Regions from separate parts of the Streptomyces sp. Ac-502 genome, predicted to be linked through region 4. Evidence: riboswitches for the same ligand, from Rfam matches in the RefSeq annotation. Region 4 holds a riboswitch; each other region holds the start of a gene.
What was found. A riboswitch is a leader RNA that binds a small molecule or an ion and turns the genes downstream of it on or off. The one in region 4 is predicted to bind cobalamin.
Positions count from the first base shown of each region.

Region 1: it holds a riboswitch for cobalamin, as region 4 does, so the genes downstream of both, ACEXOX_RS26170 (CbtB-domain containing protein) here and metE (5-methyltetrahydropteroyltriglutamate--homocysteine S-methyltransferase) in region 4, are expected to answer to the same signal.
Region 2: it holds a riboswitch for cobalamin, as region 4 does, so the genes downstream of both, ACEXOX_RS31555 (ribonucleoside-diphosphate reductase subunit alpha) here and metE (5-methyltetrahydropteroyltriglutamate--homocysteine S-methyltransferase) in region 4, are expected to answer to the same signal.
Region 3: it holds a riboswitch for cobalamin, as region 4 does, so the genes downstream of both, ACEXOX_RS09035 (hypothetical protein) here and metE (5-methyltetrahydropteroyltriglutamate--homocysteine S-methyltransferase) in region 4, are expected to answer to the same signal.

Region 1 covers NZ_JBHFFO010000001.1:5,764,818-5,769,173, reverse strand. The annotation lists gene ACEXOX_RS26175 (CbtA family protein) at 49-810, opposite strand; partial or broken gene ACEXOX_RS26170 (CbtB-domain containing protein) at 827-1,044, opposite strand; cobalamin riboswitch at 1,080-1,223, opposite strand; gene ACEXOX_RS26165 (histidine phosphatase family protein) at 1,332-1,928, shown strand; gene tsaD (tRNA (adenosine(37)-N6)-threonylcarbamoyltransferase complex transferase subunit TsaD) at 2,358-3,422, shown strand; gene alaS (alanine--tRNA ligase) at 3,487-4,356, shown strand, end outside.
Region 2 covers NZ_JBHFFO010000001.1:6,895,301-6,899,656, forward strand. The annotation lists partial or broken gene ACEXOX_RS31555 (ribonucleoside-diphosphate reductase subunit alpha) at 1-2,150, opposite strand, end outside; cobalamin riboswitch at 2,307-2,447, opposite strand; gene ACEXOX_RS31560 (TolB family protein) at 2,781-3,632, shown strand; gene ACEXOX_RS31565 (TolB family protein) at 3,721-4,128, shown strand; gene ACEXOX_RS31570 (TolB family protein) at 4,273-4,356, shown strand, end outside.
Region 3 covers NZ_JBHFFO010000001.1:2,001,086-2,005,441, forward strand. The annotation lists gene ACEXOX_RS09030 (cytochrome P450) at 1-21, opposite strand, end outside; cobalamin riboswitch at 833-1,056, shown strand; gene ACEXOX_RS09035 (hypothetical protein) at 1,275-2,171, shown strand; gene ACEXOX_RS09040 (cysteine synthase family protein) at 2,168-3,397, shown strand; gene ACEXOX_RS09045 (ATP-grasp domain-containing protein) at 3,432-4,356, shown strand, end outside.
Region 4 covers NZ_JBHFFO010000001.1:1,815,170-1,819,525, forward strand. The annotation lists gene ACEXOX_RS08110 (SDR family oxidoreductase) at 43-792, opposite strand; gene ACEXOX_RS08115 (cupin domain-containing protein) at 839-1,261, opposite strand; cobalamin riboswitch at 1,648-1,877, shown strand; gene metE (5-methyltetrahydropteroyltriglutamate--homocysteine S-methyltransferase) at 2,041-4,356, shown strand, end outside.

The DNA of each region.
Region 1 (4,356 bases), 3.9 Mb from region 4:
CGGACCGCGGCGGATGTCCGCGCTCCGGAACCGCAGTGTCGACCCGGCTCAGCGCGCCGACGGCACAGGACCCCCGTCCGCCCCGCGCGGAGCGGCGCCCGCCCGTACCCCGGTGGCCCGCTCGGCCAGTTCGCCGAAGAGCAGGCCGAAGGCGGTCCACAGGGCGAGCTGGACGCCGAGTGCGGAGAGGCGGAACTTCCAGAGCAGCAGGGCCGGGAAGTCGGCGGGGAGTTCGTTGACGGCCGGGAGGAACGCGTAGGCGAGGCCGACGGCCGCGGCGAAGGCTGCCAGGGCGGCGACCGTCGCGTACCAGGTGCCCAGGCGGGGTGCGAGCCGCTTGCCGAGGAGGACGGCGGCGACGGCCAGCAGCACGCTGAGGGCGATCATGAGGAAGTACAGCGCGGTGCGGGTGCCGATGGAGTCGGGGTCTCCGACGGACGGCGGGTTGGCCGGGTACTTCAGGAACGGTACGAGGTAGACCGCGCCGAAGGCGGCCCCGGAGAGCAGCAGGGCGGTGGCGCGGGGGCCGAAGCGGCCGACGCGCCCGAGGGCGAAGCAGTAGGCCAGGGCGGCGATCCCGCCCAGCGCGACGCCGTACACCAGGACGCCGGTGGCCAGGCCCGCGGTGGACTGCACCGCGCGGCTGACGACCTCGGCCTCGTGTTCGTGGGCGTGCGCGTCCTCGAAGGCGATGGCGGCGTCGACCTGCGGTTTGCCCAGCAGGTAGGCGACGAGCAGGGCGAGCAGGCCGGCGGCGAGGCCGGCCAGCATGCCGCGCACCAGGAGGGACCTGACGGTGGCGGAGTTCATGTGCGAAGGCCCCCGGTCAGTGGCAGGGGAAGCCGAGCAGATGGCGTCCGTCGTGGACCCACTCGTGCACGCCGGTGCCGGAGAGCAGCGCGGTGGCGCCCTGTTCGGCGCCGACGAAGTAGAGCAGGACGAGCATGAGGACGCCGCCGAAGACCGCCCACGGCAGGACCGTCCGGACGGGGAGGGGGCGGGCGCGGCGTGGCCGGTGGCCGGCGGCGCGACGGAATGGGCCATGTCGGGAACCTCCTGGGGGAACTCGCGTCCCGGTCGGGGAGCCGTGACGACAGGACGGGTCTGGCTCGCCCGTCGGCCCCGTACGGGACCGGTGCGGGTTCACAGTGGCGCGACCGCGCCGGAATTCCACCGGCTTCCGTCATGTCATCGTCAATATCATCGGGAACGTACCGCGTGGCGGCGACGGGGAGAAGGGCCCGCGGGCGGGCGTGCGGGTGCACGGCGGTGGTCGCGCGCCCCGCTGTTCCCTGGTGCGCCATCAGATTTCCGCGTCGAAAGAGGTGCGCATGACAACTCGGGTGATGTTGGTCTCACCGTCCTTCGACGACGCCCTGGGCGCGGTGCGCTTCCCGGCCGGCGAATCCCTGACACCGGGCGGGCTGCGCCGCGCCCGCGCCGCCCGCCCCGCTGCCGCCGCCCTGCCCGCCGACCGGGCCCTGACCTCCCCTTCCGCGCGCTGCCGGGAGACGGCCGAGGCGCTCGGCCTGCGGGCGGAGCCGGACCCGGGCGCGGCGGGCCGGGCGATGGGCCGCTGGCGGGGGCTGGCCCTGGAGGACGTGCTGGCCGCCGAGCCCGCGGCAGTCACGGCCTGGCTGTCCGACGCGGACAGCGCGCCGCACGGCGGCGAGACGCTGGCGCAGTTGCTCGGACGGGTGGCGGACTGGCTGGCGGGCCTCGCGGCGGAGGGCGGCCGGATCGTGGCCGTAGTGGAGCCGGACGTCGTACGTGCGTCCGTGGTGTGCGCCCTGGGGGCCCCGCCCTCGTCCTTCTGGCGGGTGGACGTACCGCCGCTGACCGTGACGGCGCTGAGCGGGCGGGACGGCCGGTGGAACGTGCGGGTGGCGGGGGAACTCGACGGGTTGGCGGCTCCTGGGGCGCCGTGACCGCCGGCGCGGACTGTCCTGCGGACCTTCCCGGGGGGCGCACCGGCCCCTCCCGGGGGGCACCGGCCCGTCCCGCGACACTTCCCGGGCTGCACCGGACCGTCCCACGGCCCCTCCCTGGCGGCACGGGACCGCCCCACTGCCCCTCCCAGGCGGCACCGGCCCGCCCACGGCCCCCATCCGGCCTGTCCGCAGCCTCGCCCGGCCCGCCCGCGGCCCCCGCCCGGGCCGGTTCGGGCCGCCGTATCCTGGTCGGAGACGGGTTGTTGCACATCGCTTGCAACAAGGCGGCTCGCGTGCGGCGAGGCGCCTCTCGTGCAGCAGGGCGGCTCGCGTGCGGCAAGACGCCTCACGTGCGGCAAGGCGGCGACGAGGCCGGGTACGAAACGGGTACGAAGGAGCGGTGCGGTGGCATCTCCAGGCTCTCCAGTGGTGCTGGGGATCGAGTCCTCCTGCGACGAGACCGGGGCGGGCCTGGTCCGCGACGGCAAGCTGCTCGGGCACGCGGTGGCGTCCAGCATGGACGAGCACGCGCGCTACGGCGGCGTCGTGCCGGAGATCGCGGCCCGCGCCCATGTGCACTCCCTCGCCCCCGTCGTGCACCGCGCGCTCGACGACGCGGGCCTGACCATGGCCGACATCGGCGCGGTGGCCGTGACCACCGGCCCCGGCCTGTCGGGCGCCCTCCAGGTCGGTCTGGCCGGTGCCAAGGGCCTGGCGTACGGGCTGGGCGTGCCGCTGTACGGGGTGCACCACCTCGCCGGGCACGTCGCCGCCGACACCCTGGAGCACGGCCCGCTGCCCGACCCCTGCATGGTGCTCATCGTCTCCGGCGGGCACACTTCCCTCCTCCTCGTACGGGACCTGGCGCGCGACCCGATCGTGCACCTCGGCGACACCCTCGACGACGCCGCCGGGGAGTGCTTCGACAAGGTCGCGCGGGTCTTCGGCCTGCCGTACCCGGGCGGCCCCGCGATCGACCGGGCCGCGCGCGAGGGCGACCCGAAGGCCGTCGCGTTCCCGCGGCCGCTTACCGGGCCGCGTGACGACCCGTACGGCTTCTCCTTCTCCGGCCTCAAGACGGCCGCCGCGCGCTGGGCCGAACGGCACGCCGACGGCGAACTGCCTGTCGCGGACGGCGCGGCCTCCCTCCAGGAGGCGGTCGCCGACGTCCTGACCCGCAAGGCCGTCGCGGCCTGCAAGGAGCACGGCGTGGGCACCCTGGTGGTGGTGGGCGGCGTCGCCGCCAACTCGCGCGTCCGGTCCCTCGCCGAGGAGCGCTGCCAGAAGGCGGGCATCACGCTGCGCGTGCCGCCCCTGCGGCTGTGCACGGACAACGGCGCGATGATCGCCGCCGTCGGCGACCTGCTCGTACGGGCGGGCGCCGGACCGGCTCCGCTGGACCTCTCGATCGACCCGTCGGCGCCGCTGGAGTACGCGGCCCTGCACCCGGTCGCCAGGGCGGCACGGGCCGCGGCGGCGACCGCAGCCTGACGGCCCGACGGCCGACCGCCACCGCCCCCTTCCGCCACCGCCACCGACCGCCCCGGAGCCCCCTTTGCGTACCGCCGAGATCCGCGCCCGCTTCCTCGACTTCTTCGCCGAGCGCGGCCACACCGTCGTCCCCAGCGCGCCGCTGCCGACGCCGGACCCGACCCTGCTGTTCGTCAACGCGGGCATGGTGCCCTTCAAGCCGTACCTGACCGGTGAGGTGGCGGCGCCCTGGCCGCGGGCGACCAGCGTGCAGAAGTGCGTGCGGACCCTGGACATCGAAGAGGTCGGCAAGACCACCCGGCACGGCTCGTTCTTCCAGATGAACGGCAACTTCTCGCTCGGCGACTACTTCAAGGAAGACGCCATCCGGTTCGCCTGGGAGCTGTCCACCAAGTCCGTCGCCGACGGCGGATACGGCCTGGACCCCGGGAAGATCTGGGTCACCGTGCACCACTCCGACGACGAGGCGCGCACCCTGTGGCGCGAGATCTCCGGGCTTCCGGAGGAGCGCATCGTCTCGCGCGGTGACGAGGACAACTTCTGGTCGATGGGCGTGCCGGGACCGTGCGGGCCCTGCTCGGAGCTGTACTACGACCGGGGGCCCAAGTTCGGCCGGGCGGGTGGCCCGGAGGTCGACGAGGACCGGTACATGGAGTTCTGGAACCTCGTCTTCATGCAGTACGAGCGCGGCGAGGGCACCGGCAAGACCGGCTACCCGATCCTCGGCGAACTCCCCCGCCAGAACATCGACACCGGCATGGGCCTGGAGCGGATGGCCACCCTTCTCCAGGGCGTCGACAACCTCTACGAGATCGACGAGACCCGCCCCGTCCTGGACCGCGCCGCCGCCCTCGCCGGGGTCCGCTACGGCGACGACGAGCAGAACGACGTACGGCTGCGCGTGGTCGCCGACCACGTCCGTACGGCCCTGATG
Region 2 (4,356 bases), 5.1 Mb from region 4:
TCAGCGCGCGCTGCGGGATCTCCCAGGCCGTTCGGTACAGCGCGCGGATCTCGGCGGGAATCCAGTCCAGCTCCTGCACCGAGCCGTTGGCCTCGCGCAGTGCGTCACGGGTGCGGGCGTCCCACAGTCCCAGCGCCTTCAGCTCCTCGATCAGGTACGCGTTGACCTGGAGGAACTCCCCGACAGCGTCTCGCGCTTGAACAGGTTCGAGACCTGCGGCTCGATGCACTCGTACACACCCGCGATGGACGCGATGGTGGCGGTCGGCGCGATGGCCAGCAGCAGCGAGTTGCGCATGCCGGTCGCCGCGATACGGGCGCGCAGCGCCGTCCACCGGTCCGCCCAGCGGGGCTCGGCGTTCGGGTAGTGGTCGGGGTGCAGCACGCCGCGGGCCGTACGGGTCGCGGACCAGGCCGGGTGCGGGCCGTGCCGCTCGGCGAGGTCGGCGGACGCCTCGTACGCCGCGAGCATGATCCGCTCGGAGATACGGGTGGACAGCTCCCGCGCCTCGGGCGAGTCGAAGCCCAGCCGCAGCCGGAAGAAGACGTCCTGGAGGCCCATCAGGCCCAGGCCCACCGGGCGCCAGCGGGAGTTGGAGGTGCCGGCCTGCTCGGTCGGGTAGAAGTTGATGTCCACCACGCGGTCCAGGAAGGTCACCGCGGTACGGACCGTGGCGTCCAGCCGCTCCCAGTCCATCTCGCCGTTGTCGCCGAGGTGGGCGGCGAGGTTGACCGAGCCGAGGTTGCAGACGGCGGTCTCGCCGTCGTCGGTGACCTCCAGGATCTCGGTGCACAGGTTCGAGGAGTGCACGACCTTGCCGGGCTCGGCGGTCTGGTTGGCGGTGCGGTTGGCGGCGTCCTTGAAGGTCATCCAGCCGTTGCCGGTCTGCGCGAGGGTGCGCATCATCCGCGAGTACAGGACGCGGGCCGGCACCTGCTTGACGGCACGGCCCTCGGCCTCGGCCTTGCGGTACGCGACGTCGAACTCGTCGCCGTACAGGTCGACCAGCTCGGGCGCGTCGCTGGGGGAGAACAGCGACCAGTCGGCGTCGGCCTCGACGCGGCGCATGAACTCGTCGGGGATCCAGTGCGCGATGTTCAGGTTGTGGGTGCGCCGGGCCTCCTCGCCCGTGTTGTCGCGCAGCTCCAGGAACTCCTCCAGGTCCGCGTGCCAGGTCTCCAGGTAGACGCAGGCGGCGCCCTTGCGCCGGCCGCCCTGGTTCACGGCCGCGACCGAGGCGTCCAGGGTGCGCAGGAACGGCACGATGCCGTTGGAGTGGCCGTTGGTGCCGCGGATCAGCGAGCCGCGGGCCCGGACCCGGGAGTACGACAGGCCGATGCCGCCGGCGTGCTTCGACAGCCGGGCCACCTGGTGGTAGCGGTCGTAGATCGAGTCCAGCTCGTCCAGCGGGGAGTCCAGCAGGTAGCAGGAGGACATCTGCGGGTGCCGGGTGCCGGAGTTGAACAGCGTCGGCGAGGAGGGCAGGTACGACAGCGTGCTGGTCAGCCGGTACAGCTCGGCGACATCGGCGAGCGCCCGCTCGCTGTGGTCCTCGGCCAGGCCGCAGGCCACCCGCAGCAGGAAGTGCTGCGGGGTCTCGATCACCTGGCGGGTGATCGGGTGGCGCAGCAGGTAGCGGGAGTGCAGGGTGCGCAGGCCGAAGTAGCCGAACCGGTCGTCGGCGCCGTCCGTCAGGGCGCGCTCCACCAGCCCGTCCAGGCGGGCCGCGTGGGTCCGCACGAACTCCGCGGTGCTGTCGGCGATCAGGCCCTCGCGGTGGCCGACGGTGACGGAGGCGGAGAAGGCGGTCGCCCCTCCGCGGCCGCCTCCTCGGCGATGGCGCGGGTCAGCAGTCGGGCGGCCAGCTTGGAGTACTGCGGCTCGTCGCCGATCAGGCCGGCCGCGGCCTCCACGGCCAGCGAGCGCAGCTCGGCCTCGTCGGAACCGGGGTGGCGGCCGCGCAGCGCGGCGGCGGCGATCTTGCCCGGGTCGGTGGCGGGCAGGTCGACGGTGAGGTCGGTCAGCGTGCGCAGCAGGGCGGCGCCGGGGCCGTCCGCGGCCTGGCCGCCGGGGCCCCGCTGGGGCTGCGTGTCCTTCGCGGGCTGCACGACCTGCTCGGCTGCTGCGGGCTCCGTTGGCGCGATGGTCACGTGCTGCTCTCCCTCACTCGGCGGGGGCCTGGGGAGGGCACGGGGCGCGTACGGGCGTGCGGCACCCCCGGCACGGCAAGGGGCGCGCGGGCACACCGCGCAGCGTCCACCGGTCCAACCCGCGAGACCCGGACGTATCGACGTCCGCGCCGGTCCTGGCGCGGGCGTACTGTGGGCAGGTCTTCGGACTCACGAGTGCGGTTTGCGCACTTCGTACACCGTTGCGGGACAGTTCCGGATTCGCACCGGATTCCCCTGCGACGACAGCGAGCACGAGCATACATCTTGTGCCGCCTCGTGCACCCACCCCCATATCTTGTGTCGCGTTGGCGCGGGGATGTCCGGAGCCGTGGTATTCGGCGGCCGTTGCGGGGCGGATTCCCGGGGTTTCCCGGGGCCTCCGAGAGGGTGTCACGCGGCGGCTCCGGGGCTGTTTCCGGGGGTTCCGCGGCCGTTCGCCGGGTCGTCCGGCGGGCCGTTCCGCGCGGCCTGGACGGGGGCTGATGCAGGGGGCGTATTGGTGGCGCGGAATGTCCTGGGCGCGTTGACCGGGACCCCTGAAGCGTATTGGCTCCTTGTCTGCTCCGTCGGTCCGGCGGGGCGGGTGGGGGCCTTGTGCGAGGGGGGAACATGCGAGGAACCGGTGCGGCGCGCGGCGCCGTGCGCGTCGTGGGGCTGATGGCGGGGGTGTGCGTCGTGGCGGGGGCACTGCCGGCGTCACCGGCGGCCGCCGCGGGGCGGGCGGCTCCGGCCACCGAGCGGGTCAGCGTCGCCGCGGACGGGACGCAGGGAAACGGTTTCTCGGGCGATCCGGAGCTCAGCGCGAACGGGCGGTTCGTCGCATTCACCTCGGAAGCCACCAACCTGGGCCCCGCGGACACCAACGGCCACCAGGACGTCTACGTCAAGGATTTACGGACGGGAAAGGCCGACCTGGTCAGCGTCGCCGGTGACGGCACGCCCGGCGACGCCCTCTCCGGATCGCCCGTGATCAGCGCCGACGGGCGGTACGTCGCCTTCTACTCCGGCGCGACGAACCTGGTCCCCGGCGACACCAACGGCGAGGGCGACGTCTTCGTCCACGACCGCCGCACCGGGCGCACCATGAGCCCCACCGCGGGCGCTGGGACCTCCCCGTACGGATACGGGGTCCAGGACTTCGCCCTCAGCGGCGACGGCCGCCGCCTCGTCTTCGGCTCCTACCGCCCGGACCTGGTGCCCGGCGACACCAACGAGCGCCTGGACATCTTCGTCCACGATGTGCGGAAGGGAACGACGCGACGGGTCAGTGTGGCGAGCGACGGCACCCAGGCGAACGCCGCGTCCGCCTTCCCGTCGATCAGCGCCGACGGCCGCCGGATCGCGTTCACCTCGAAGGCGACGAATCTCACCCCCGCAGGGCCCGGCTTCCGCCGCCCGCCGCCGCAGGACCCCTGTACGTCCACGACGTGGACACCGGGCGCACCCGCGCGGCGAGCCTGAGCACCACGGGCACCGTGGTCGGCGTGTCGCCGTCCCCCGGATCGGCCCCGACGGCCGGTACGCGGTCTTCTCCGCCCTGGCCGCCGACGTGGTGCCGGGCGACACCAACGGCACGTACGACCTCTTCGCCCGCGACCTGGAGCGCGGCACCACCCGGCTGCTGTCCCGCGCGCACGACGGCGCCCAGGGCGACGGCTGGTCCTCCGGCGGGCGGCTCAGCGCCGACAACCGGCGGCTCTTCTTCACCTCGGCGGCCACCAACCTGGTGCCCGGCGACACCAACGGCCAGGTGGACGGCTTCGTCCGCGACCTGCGCACCGGGCGGGTCGAGCGGATCAACGTCGGCGCGGACGGCGGCCAGTCGGCGTCCTGGACGAACACCGCGGCACCCGATGCCACCGGACGGCTGGCGGCCTTCGACTCGCGCGACGAGGGGCTGGTGCCCGGGGACACGAACGCGACGGGCGATGTGTTCGTCCGGCGGCTGGAGCACTGACGTACCGACGCACCGACGTACCGACGCACCGACGTACCGAGGCCGGGGCGCTCGGCCGGAACCGGCGTACGGCGCATCGGCACCACCCGGACATCGGCGTACCGAACCCGGACATCGGCGTACCGACCAGGAGGGGAACCCACCATGAGGACCACCCGCACCACCGCGCGAAGAATCGCCGCCGTGACGGGCGTGTGCGCGCTCGCCGCGCTGCTGCCCGCGACGACG
Region 3 (4,356 bases), 190 kb from region 4:
CTCGGGTCCAGGGATCCGCATGGCCAACGCCTCCTGACTGACAGCCCGGCCCCGCCGCGCGGAGTGGCCCGCACGGCGGGAGTGAGCCTCCATCATCGTCCGTTCGGGGCGGCGGGGAGGCGCCGGTGGCCGATCAGAGGCGGAAGGTGGTCACGACGGTCAGGTGGTCGGAGGGCCGGTCCGGGCCGCCGCCGAACGTTGTTGATGTCCCCCGCCACGATGGCCGGTGAGGAGCCGGTCCACTTCGCCATGGCCTCGGTCTGGGTCTTCCAGCTCGCCTCCATGTGTTCAGGCTCATCACCTTCAGGGCCTGCGCGGCCTTCCCGGGCTGCGGCGAGGTGTGCCGTTCCGTGCCGGCCCCGCCGGTGGCGGCCACCGCTGTCGCCGTCACCGCGAGGGCGGCCACGCCGCCGCACAGTCCGAAGGCGAGCCGCCGCTTGCTGCTCAGCGACTTCCGGACGTCCGAGGGCTCCGCGCTCCTGCTCGTGTGTACTCGTTCCTCCTGGGTGCCGGACGAGCCGGCTGGCGGTGAGGGGAAGGAGCCCGTTGGCGGGCCACATCGGCCCCAGGGCTCCCAGCGGCACCTCCGGCCGACGGCGCGGAGGCTCAAACCGGCCACCGGGCCTGGCGAGTGGATCTGTCGCAGGGCCGTGACGAGCCCGCCCCGTCCGGCATGTTCGAACCGGGGCACGGGCGGTGTGCTGCACGGCAGGATCCCTGGTGACAGGCTCCCGCGGGCCGCGGCCCCGTACTGCACACCGCCCGCGCCTGTCAGCGGCACCAATCCGGACAACCACCCGGGCCTCCCTGTTGCGGTGGCGGGAACGCCTCTACGCTGATGTGCGCAGTCGGTTCGCGCCACTCTCCGTGGGGCGTCGTAAGAGGAACCCGGTGGAAGTCCGGGACTGTCCCGCAGCGGTGAGTGGGAGCGAAAGCCACCGATACAGCACCGGACCCGGACGAAGGGTGCGGGAAACGGTGGCCGGTAGCTGTTGCCGGAAGGCCCGGCCGACGTGCCCATGAGTCCGGATACCTGCCACTGCGCGCGTGCGAGCGAGGACGGACGTACGCGTTGTCCACGGTGACCTCGAGGGCTGGGTCGGCGGTGCAGGCGGAGCCACGCGCGTACCGGCGCGGCCGCCCTCTCACTCACCGGTCGAAATCCTCGGACCGGGTGCGGCGAGAGAGGGCGTGTTCGTGACCGAGGAATACCGTAGGGAAAGTCTCCGGGGCGGCCGACGGCCCGGTCCGGCACGGCCGTTGTACGGTGCGCGATGCTGACCACCCCCGGCGGCGACCCGGCGCGTTGGGTCTCCGGCGTCTGCCAGGGCACGCTGGGCGAGCTGTTCCAGGGCCCGCTGCGTCCCGGCGGCGACGCGGACATCGCCATCGTCTCGTTCCCCGTGGACCGCCACTCCTGGGTGTACTTCGCGCCGGGCGCCGGCTCCGGCGACGCACCGCCCGGCGAACCGCCCCTCGGCGCGAAGGCGGCGACGGCCGCGCGGCTCTTCCTGGAGCACTTCGGCCTGACGCTGCCGCCGGGCCGCTGGAGCACCCACTCGGACCTGCACGTCGGAGTGGGCATGGCCAGTTCGACGGCGGACATCGTGGCGACCGTGCGCTGCCTGTTCCGGATCTTCTCGCTGCCGTACGACACCGGGGCCGTCCTTCGCGTCCTGGCGGCGATAGAGCGGGCCGACAGCGTGTTCCTCGACGAGTTCGCGCTCTATCTGAGCGGACGGCACCGGGTCGTACGGCGGCTGGGCACCGGCGTCGGTTTCCACACCGCCTTCGTCATGGAGCCGGGCACGGTGGACACCGCCGCGGTCACGCCGGTGCTGCGGCGGCACTACCGGCGCTGTGCCACGGAGTACGAGCGGTGTCTGACCGACCTCCTGAAGGGCTTCGCCTCGGGCGACCCGGCGGCCGTGGCCCGGGCCGCGACCTTCAGCAGTGTGCTCTCCCAGGAGGTGCTGCCCAAGGACACCTTCGAAACCGTGCTGGCCCACCGCGAGGAGTTCGGCGCGGACGGCGTCTTCGTCGCCCACACCGGATCGCTGGTGGGTTACCTCTTCAGCTGCCGGCCGGCGCCGTCCCTGAAGGGCGAGCTGTCCGCCTTCTTCCGTTCGCTCGGTCACCAGTGCTCTTTCGCCCAAGGAGGCTACGCGTGACACATCCCCACATAGCCGACGCCCTCAAGATCCCGGACCTCGTCCGGCTCACGGACGGCATGGTGCTGCTGCGGTTCGAGTCGATGAAGATCTACTCCGCGCTGGCGGCCGTCCGCCACCTGCTCGACCAGGGCACCATCCGAACCGGACAGACCCTGATCGACAGCTCCAGCGGCATCTACGCCTACGCCCTGGCGCTGGCCTGCCACCGCTACGGACTGCGCTGCCACATCGTGGGCTCGACCACCGTGGACGCCACCACCCTCGCCCAACTGGAGATACTCGGCGCGACGGTCGAGCAGGTCAGACCGTCGCAGAACCTCAAGCTCGACCAGGAGATGCGGGTACGGCGGGTACGGGAGATCCTCGCCGAACGGCCCGACGTGCACTGGATGCGCCAGTACCACGACGCCATCCACTACCTGGGCTACCAGGAGGTCGCGGACCTGGTGACCACGGCCCTGCCGGACCACAGCCTGACCGTCGTCGGCGGCGTCGGGTCGGGCGCCTCGACCGGCGGCCTCGTGAGGCATCTGCGCCGCCGTGATCCCGGCGTCCGGCTGGTCGGAGTGCAGCCGTTCGGCAGCGTCACCTTCGGGAGCCAGGACCATCACGACCCGGAAGCCATCATCGCCGGCATCGGCTCCTCGATCCCCTTCGACAACGTCCGCCACCACCTGTACGACGCGGTCCACTGGATGGACTTCACCCACGCCATGTCCGGCGCCGTCGCCCTGCTGCGCGAGCACGCCGTCTTCGCCGGGCTGTCCACCGGCGCCGCGTACCTGACCGCCACCTACGAGTCCCGCCGCCACCCCGACCGGCTCCACCTGGTGATCGGTGCCGACACCGGCCACCGCTACGTGGAACGGGTGTACGCCCGCCACCGGGAGGCCGCGGACCTGGCCGCACTGAAGCCGACGGAGGTCGGCAGCCCCGAGGAGATGACCATGCCCTGGTCGACGACGGCGTGGAACCGCGCCCCCTGGCCGTCCCCCGGAAGGAGGCCCGCGCATGACCGTGGTCTGCCTGGAATCGCTCACCTTCGGGCTGGGCCACCTGACGCGCGCCGCCGCCCGGCTGGGCGAGCCGCTGCGGCTGCTGACCCGCGATCCCGCCTACTACGCGCACGAGTTGGAGCGGCTGCCCGCGGGCGCCGTCGACGTGGTGGAGACCGAGACCTTCGACACGGAACTGGTGGCGGAGCAGCTCGGCCGTACCCCTGACCTGCGGGGGCTGATCAGCTCGACCGACACCTGGATGCTGGTCGGCGCCGAACTCACCGCCCGCTTCGGGCTGCCCGGCCTCGCCCCGGCGGTGCTGCGGCTGACCCGGGACAAGGCCGCCGTACGCGACCGGCTGTTCGAGGCCGGGCTGACCCGGGCCCGCGCCGCCGAGGCGGACAGCGGCGACCCGGCGACGGCCGCGCTGCTGGTGAAGACGGTGGGCCTGCCCGCGATCCTGAAGGACACCGCGGGCACCGGAAGCCAGAACGTCTGGCTCGTACGGGACGAGCGGGAGCTGGACGCGGCGCTGGCCGAGGCCGCCGGGCGGCAGCTCAAAGGCCGCCTGTTCGCCGAACCGTACTTCTCCGGACCCGTGTACAGCGCGGAGACCCTCACCTGGGCGGGGCGGACCCGGCTGCTCGGCGTCTCCAGCCGGCTGATGTCGCCCGAGCCGCACTTCCGGGAGGAGATCACCGCGTTCCCCGTGGCCTTCCCGCAGCCGCGCCGGGACGCTCTGGAGCGGTGGCTGGACCGGGTGCTGGCCGCCGTCGGCTACACCGACCGGTTCGCCCACGTGGAGTTCGCCCTGACCACCGCCGGCCCGGAAGTGGTGGAGATCAACCCTCGGATCGGCGGCGCGCTCGTCGGTGAAGGGCTGTGCCGCGCCCTCGGCGTCAATGTGTACGAGGCGATGGTGGAAGCGGCTCTCGGCAGCCGCCCCGGACTCATGGACGCGGAGCTGCCCGGCGGCCCCGCCTCGGCCTTCGTCCTCGGATACCCCGAGGAACCGGGGGTGTTCACCGGCGTCGACGGACTCGACCGGCTGCCGGACATGCCGGGCTCCCCCGCCTGGTACCCGGTCAAGCGGATCGGCGACCCCGTCGAGCACTTGGGCGACAGCCGCGGTTACGCGGGCATCGTCTACGCGGAGGCGGAGACGGCCGAACTGGCCACCCACT
Region 4 (4,356 bases):
ATGCGGGCGACAGGCGAGGGCCTGCCCCTCCCCTCGCCGTATTCAAGAAGAAGTACGCAGCCAGTCCTCGAAGCGGATGGTGGCCAGCCGGGCGCTGCCCTCGTCGGGGACGAGGCTGCGTTCGGAGAGTTCGGAGCCGAAGTAGCGGGCGTGCGGGTCGGGGACGACCGCGCGCGGGTCGTGCCAGGCGCGCAGGGCTCGGGCGACGAGTTCGTCGAAGCGGGAGACTTCGGGGCCGGCCACTTCGGTGGTGGCTTTCTGCGGGATTCCCACGGCGGCCTTGGTCACCGCCTCGGCGACGTCCTCGGCCGCCATGGGCTGGAAGAGTACGGGTGGTACGCGCACGGTGTCGCCGTCGGTCGCGGTGTCGGCGATGCCCTTGACGAACTCGTAGAACTGCGTCGCCCGGAGGATCGAGTAGGGGACCGGGCCCTGTTTGATCAGCCGCTCCTGGGCCACCTTCGCCCGGAAGTAGCCGTTGTCGGGCAGGTCGTCGATGCCGACGATCGACAGCGCCAGGTGGTGCGTGACGCCCGCCGTCGCCTCGGCGGCCAGCAGGTTGCGGGTGGAGGTGGTGAAGAACTCCAGGACCGCCGACTCCTCGAAGGAGGGCGAGTTGGCCACGTCCACGACCACCTGGGCTCCGGCCAGTGCGGCGTCGAGGCCCTCGCCGGTGAGGGTGTTGACGCCCGTGCTGGGCGCGGCGGGTACTGCCTCGTGCCCGCGTTCGGTGAGTTTGCCGACCACTTTGCCGCCGATGAGGCCGGTGCCTCCGATGACCACGATCTTCACTTCGTACGCTCCTCGCGCTGGTGGCGCCCGCTGGGGCGCAGAGGCGTCAGGACTGCCGGGGCGCGCGCAGGTGGGCGCGCTGTTTGAGTTCGTCGTCGTCGACCAGGATGAGCATGGGCTGCCCTGGTACGCAGAGCATGGTGACGACGAAGCGCAGGCGCGTGTCGGCGAGAGCGTTGCCGTCCTGGTAGTGGATGACGTCGCCGCCCGGCTCCCAGAACGCTTCCCCGGCGCGGACGATCCGCTCCGGCTCGCCTTCCAGTTCGAAGCGCATCTCGCCCTCCAGCACGTAGCCGAAGGCCGGCCCGGGGTGGCGGTGCGGCGGGGCGCCCTGGTCGCCGGGCGGGTACTCGATCTGGACGGTCGACACGTGCGCGCCCTCCGGGATGGCGGGCGGGGCGACCTCTTGCAGCACGGTGAGCGCGGTCTTCCATGCCTCCGAGTGGGGCTGCTCGTCGGTACCGGGCATGGCGGGTCCTCCCTCTGGAGTGCCGGTAGCGGCAAGGCTGCCGCACCGGTGAACGGTGCCGCCCTGGAACGCGGTGCCGCCCCGGTGTACGGCAGCGGACCTCGGAGGGCGGAGGGCGGACGGGACGGCGGCGCACGGTACGACCGGGGGTGCCCCATTGTTCAGACCCCCGCCATGCCCGGTGAGCGCCGATCCGGACACATCAAGGGGACGCATCACGAGGGCACGTCGCAGGGGCACATCACGGGAGCCCGTCGCAGGGACACGTCGAGGGTGCCGTACGGAGGCCCGGGCCCGCCCACCGCCGCACCCCCTCTCCACCACCCGTGTCTCATCTCACGTACCACCATGTGAACAGGGGTGTCCGTACCGGGCATGACCGATCTACGCTGTCGCGTGCAACTGGTTCGCCCTGCCCGCCAGGCAGACGCGTCGTAAGAGGGAACCCGGTGGGAATCCGGGACTGCCCCGCAGCGGTGAGCGGGAACGACCGCCGTCATACGCACTGGATCCGGGCCGCGGATCCGGGAAGCGACGGCCAGTAGGTGCCCGCCGGACGACGTTCCGGCAGGCGTGCCCGCAAGTCCGAAGACCTGCCCGTTGCCCGCGTGCGTCCATGCGTGCGCGGCCTTCCGGTGACCTCGAGGGCGGGTCGGCGACCACAGCAGACGGGCATGGGTGCCGTTCGGCGCCGCGTGACCCGTCGGGTGCGTCATTCCTTCGCGTTCTCGTCCCGTCACCGAGCTCGGAAGAAGATCACGCTCGCGAAGGAGAGTTCCGTGACAGCGAAGCCCGCAGCCGCGGCAGCACGGGCCACCGTGTACGGCTACCCCCGCCAGGGACAGCACCGGGAACTGAAGAAGGCCGTCGAGGGGTACTGGAAGGGCCGCGTCACCGCGGACGCCCTCCAGGAGACCGCGCGGGACCTGCGCCGGTCGAACTGGCAGCAGCTGGCCGACGCCGGCCTCCACGAGGTGCCGACCGGTGACTTCTCGTACTACGACCACGTACTGGACACCAGCGTCATGGTCGGAGCTGTCCCGGAACGGCACCGCGCCGCCGTCGAGGCCGACGCCCTGGACGGCTACTTCGCGATGGCACGCGGCACACAGGACGTGGCGCCACTGGAGATGACCAAGTGGTTCGACACGAACTACCACTACCTCGTACCCGAGTTGGGGCCCGACACGGTCTTCGCCACCGACTCCGCCAAGCAGGTCGGCGAGGTGCGGGAGGCGCTCGCGCTCGGCCACACGCCGCGCCCGGTCCTCGTCGGACCGGTCACCTACCTCCTGCTGTCCAAGCCGGCCCCCGGTGTCGCCACCGACTTCGACCCGCTGACCCTGCTCGACCGGCTTCTGCCCGTCTACGCGGAGGTGCTGGCGGACCTGCGTGCGGCCGGTGCCGAGTGGGCGCAGCTGGACGAGCCCGCTCTGGTCCAGGACCGCACCCCGGCCGACCTCAACGCCGCCGAGCGTGCCTACCGCGTCCTCGGCGCCCTTACCGACCGCCCGAAGCTGCTGGTGGCCTCGTACTTCGACCAGCTCGGCGAGGCTCTGCCGGTGCTCGCCAAGGCCCCTGTCGACGGTCTCGCGCTGGACTTCACCGAGGCCGCGGCGGGCAACCTGGACGCGCTCGCCGCCGCGGGCGGCCTGCCGGGCAAGCGGCTGGTCGCCGGTGTCGTCAACGGCCGCAACATCTGGATCAACGACTACGAGAAGTCACTGGCCACGCTCGGTACGCTGCTGGGCCTGGCCGAGCGGGTCGACGTGGCCGCCTCCTGCTCCCTGCTGCACGTCCCGCTGGACGCCACCGCCGAACGGGACATCGACCCGCAGGTCCTGCGCTGGCTCGCGTTCGCCCGGCAGAAGACCGCCGAGATCGCCACGCTCGCCCGCGGCCTCGCGCAGGGCACCCACACCATCGCCGCCGAACTGGCCGCCAACCGCGCCGACCTGGCGTCCCGCGCCGGTTCCGCGATCACCCACGACCCCGCCGTACGGGCCCGTACCGCCGCCGTCACCGACGCCGACGGCCGCCGCTTGGCGCCGTACGGGGAGCGGACCGTCGCCCAGCGGGCCCACCTCGGCCTGCCGCTGCTGCCGACGACCACCATCGGCTCCTTCCCGCAGACCGCCGAACTGCGCACCGCCCGCGCCGACCTGCGGGCGGGCCGGATCGGCACGGCCGGGTACGAGGAGCGCATCGAGAGCGAGATCCGCGCGGTGCTCTCCTTCCAGGAGGAGGCGGGCATCGACGTCCTCGTGCACGGCGAGCCCGAACGCAACGACATGGTGCAGTACTTCGCCGAGCAGCTGACGGGGTATCTCGCCACACAGCACGGCTGGGTCCAGTCGTACGGCACGCGGTACGTCCGTCCGCCGGTCCTCGCGGGTGACATCTCGCGGCCCGAGCCGATGACGGTGCGGTGGACACGGTACGCGCAGTCGCTCACCGACCGGCCGGTCAAGGGGATGCTGACCGGCCCGGTCACCATGCTCGCCTGGTCGTTCGTCCGGGACGACCAGCCGCTCGGCGACACCGCCCGGCAGGTGGCGCTGGCCCTGCGCGACGAGGTCGGCGACCTGGAGGCGGCCGGCACCTCGGTCATCCAGGTCGACGAGCCGGCGCTGCGCGAGACGCTGCCGCTGCGTGCCGCCGGCCGTCCCGCCTACCTCGCCTGGGCCACCGAGGCGTTCCGCCTCACCACCAGCGGGGTGCGGGACCGGACGCAGATCCATACGCACATGTGCTACGCCGAGTTCGGTGACATCGTGCAGGCCATCGACGATCTCGACGCCGACGTGATCAGCCTGGAGGCCGCGCGCTCGCACATGCAGGTGGCCCGTGAGCTGGCCGAGCACGGCTATCCGCGGGAGGCCGGTCCGGGCGTGTACGACATCCACTCGCCCCGCGTGCCGAGCGCCGAGGAGGCGGCGATCCTGCTGCGCAAGGGCCTCGGTGCGATCCCGGCCGAGCGGCTGTGGGTCAATCCCGACTGTGGTCTGAAGACCCGGGGCTGGCCCGAGACCCGCGCTTCGCTGGAGAACCTCGTCACGGCCGCGCGGACGGTCCGGGCGGAGCTGCCCACGGCG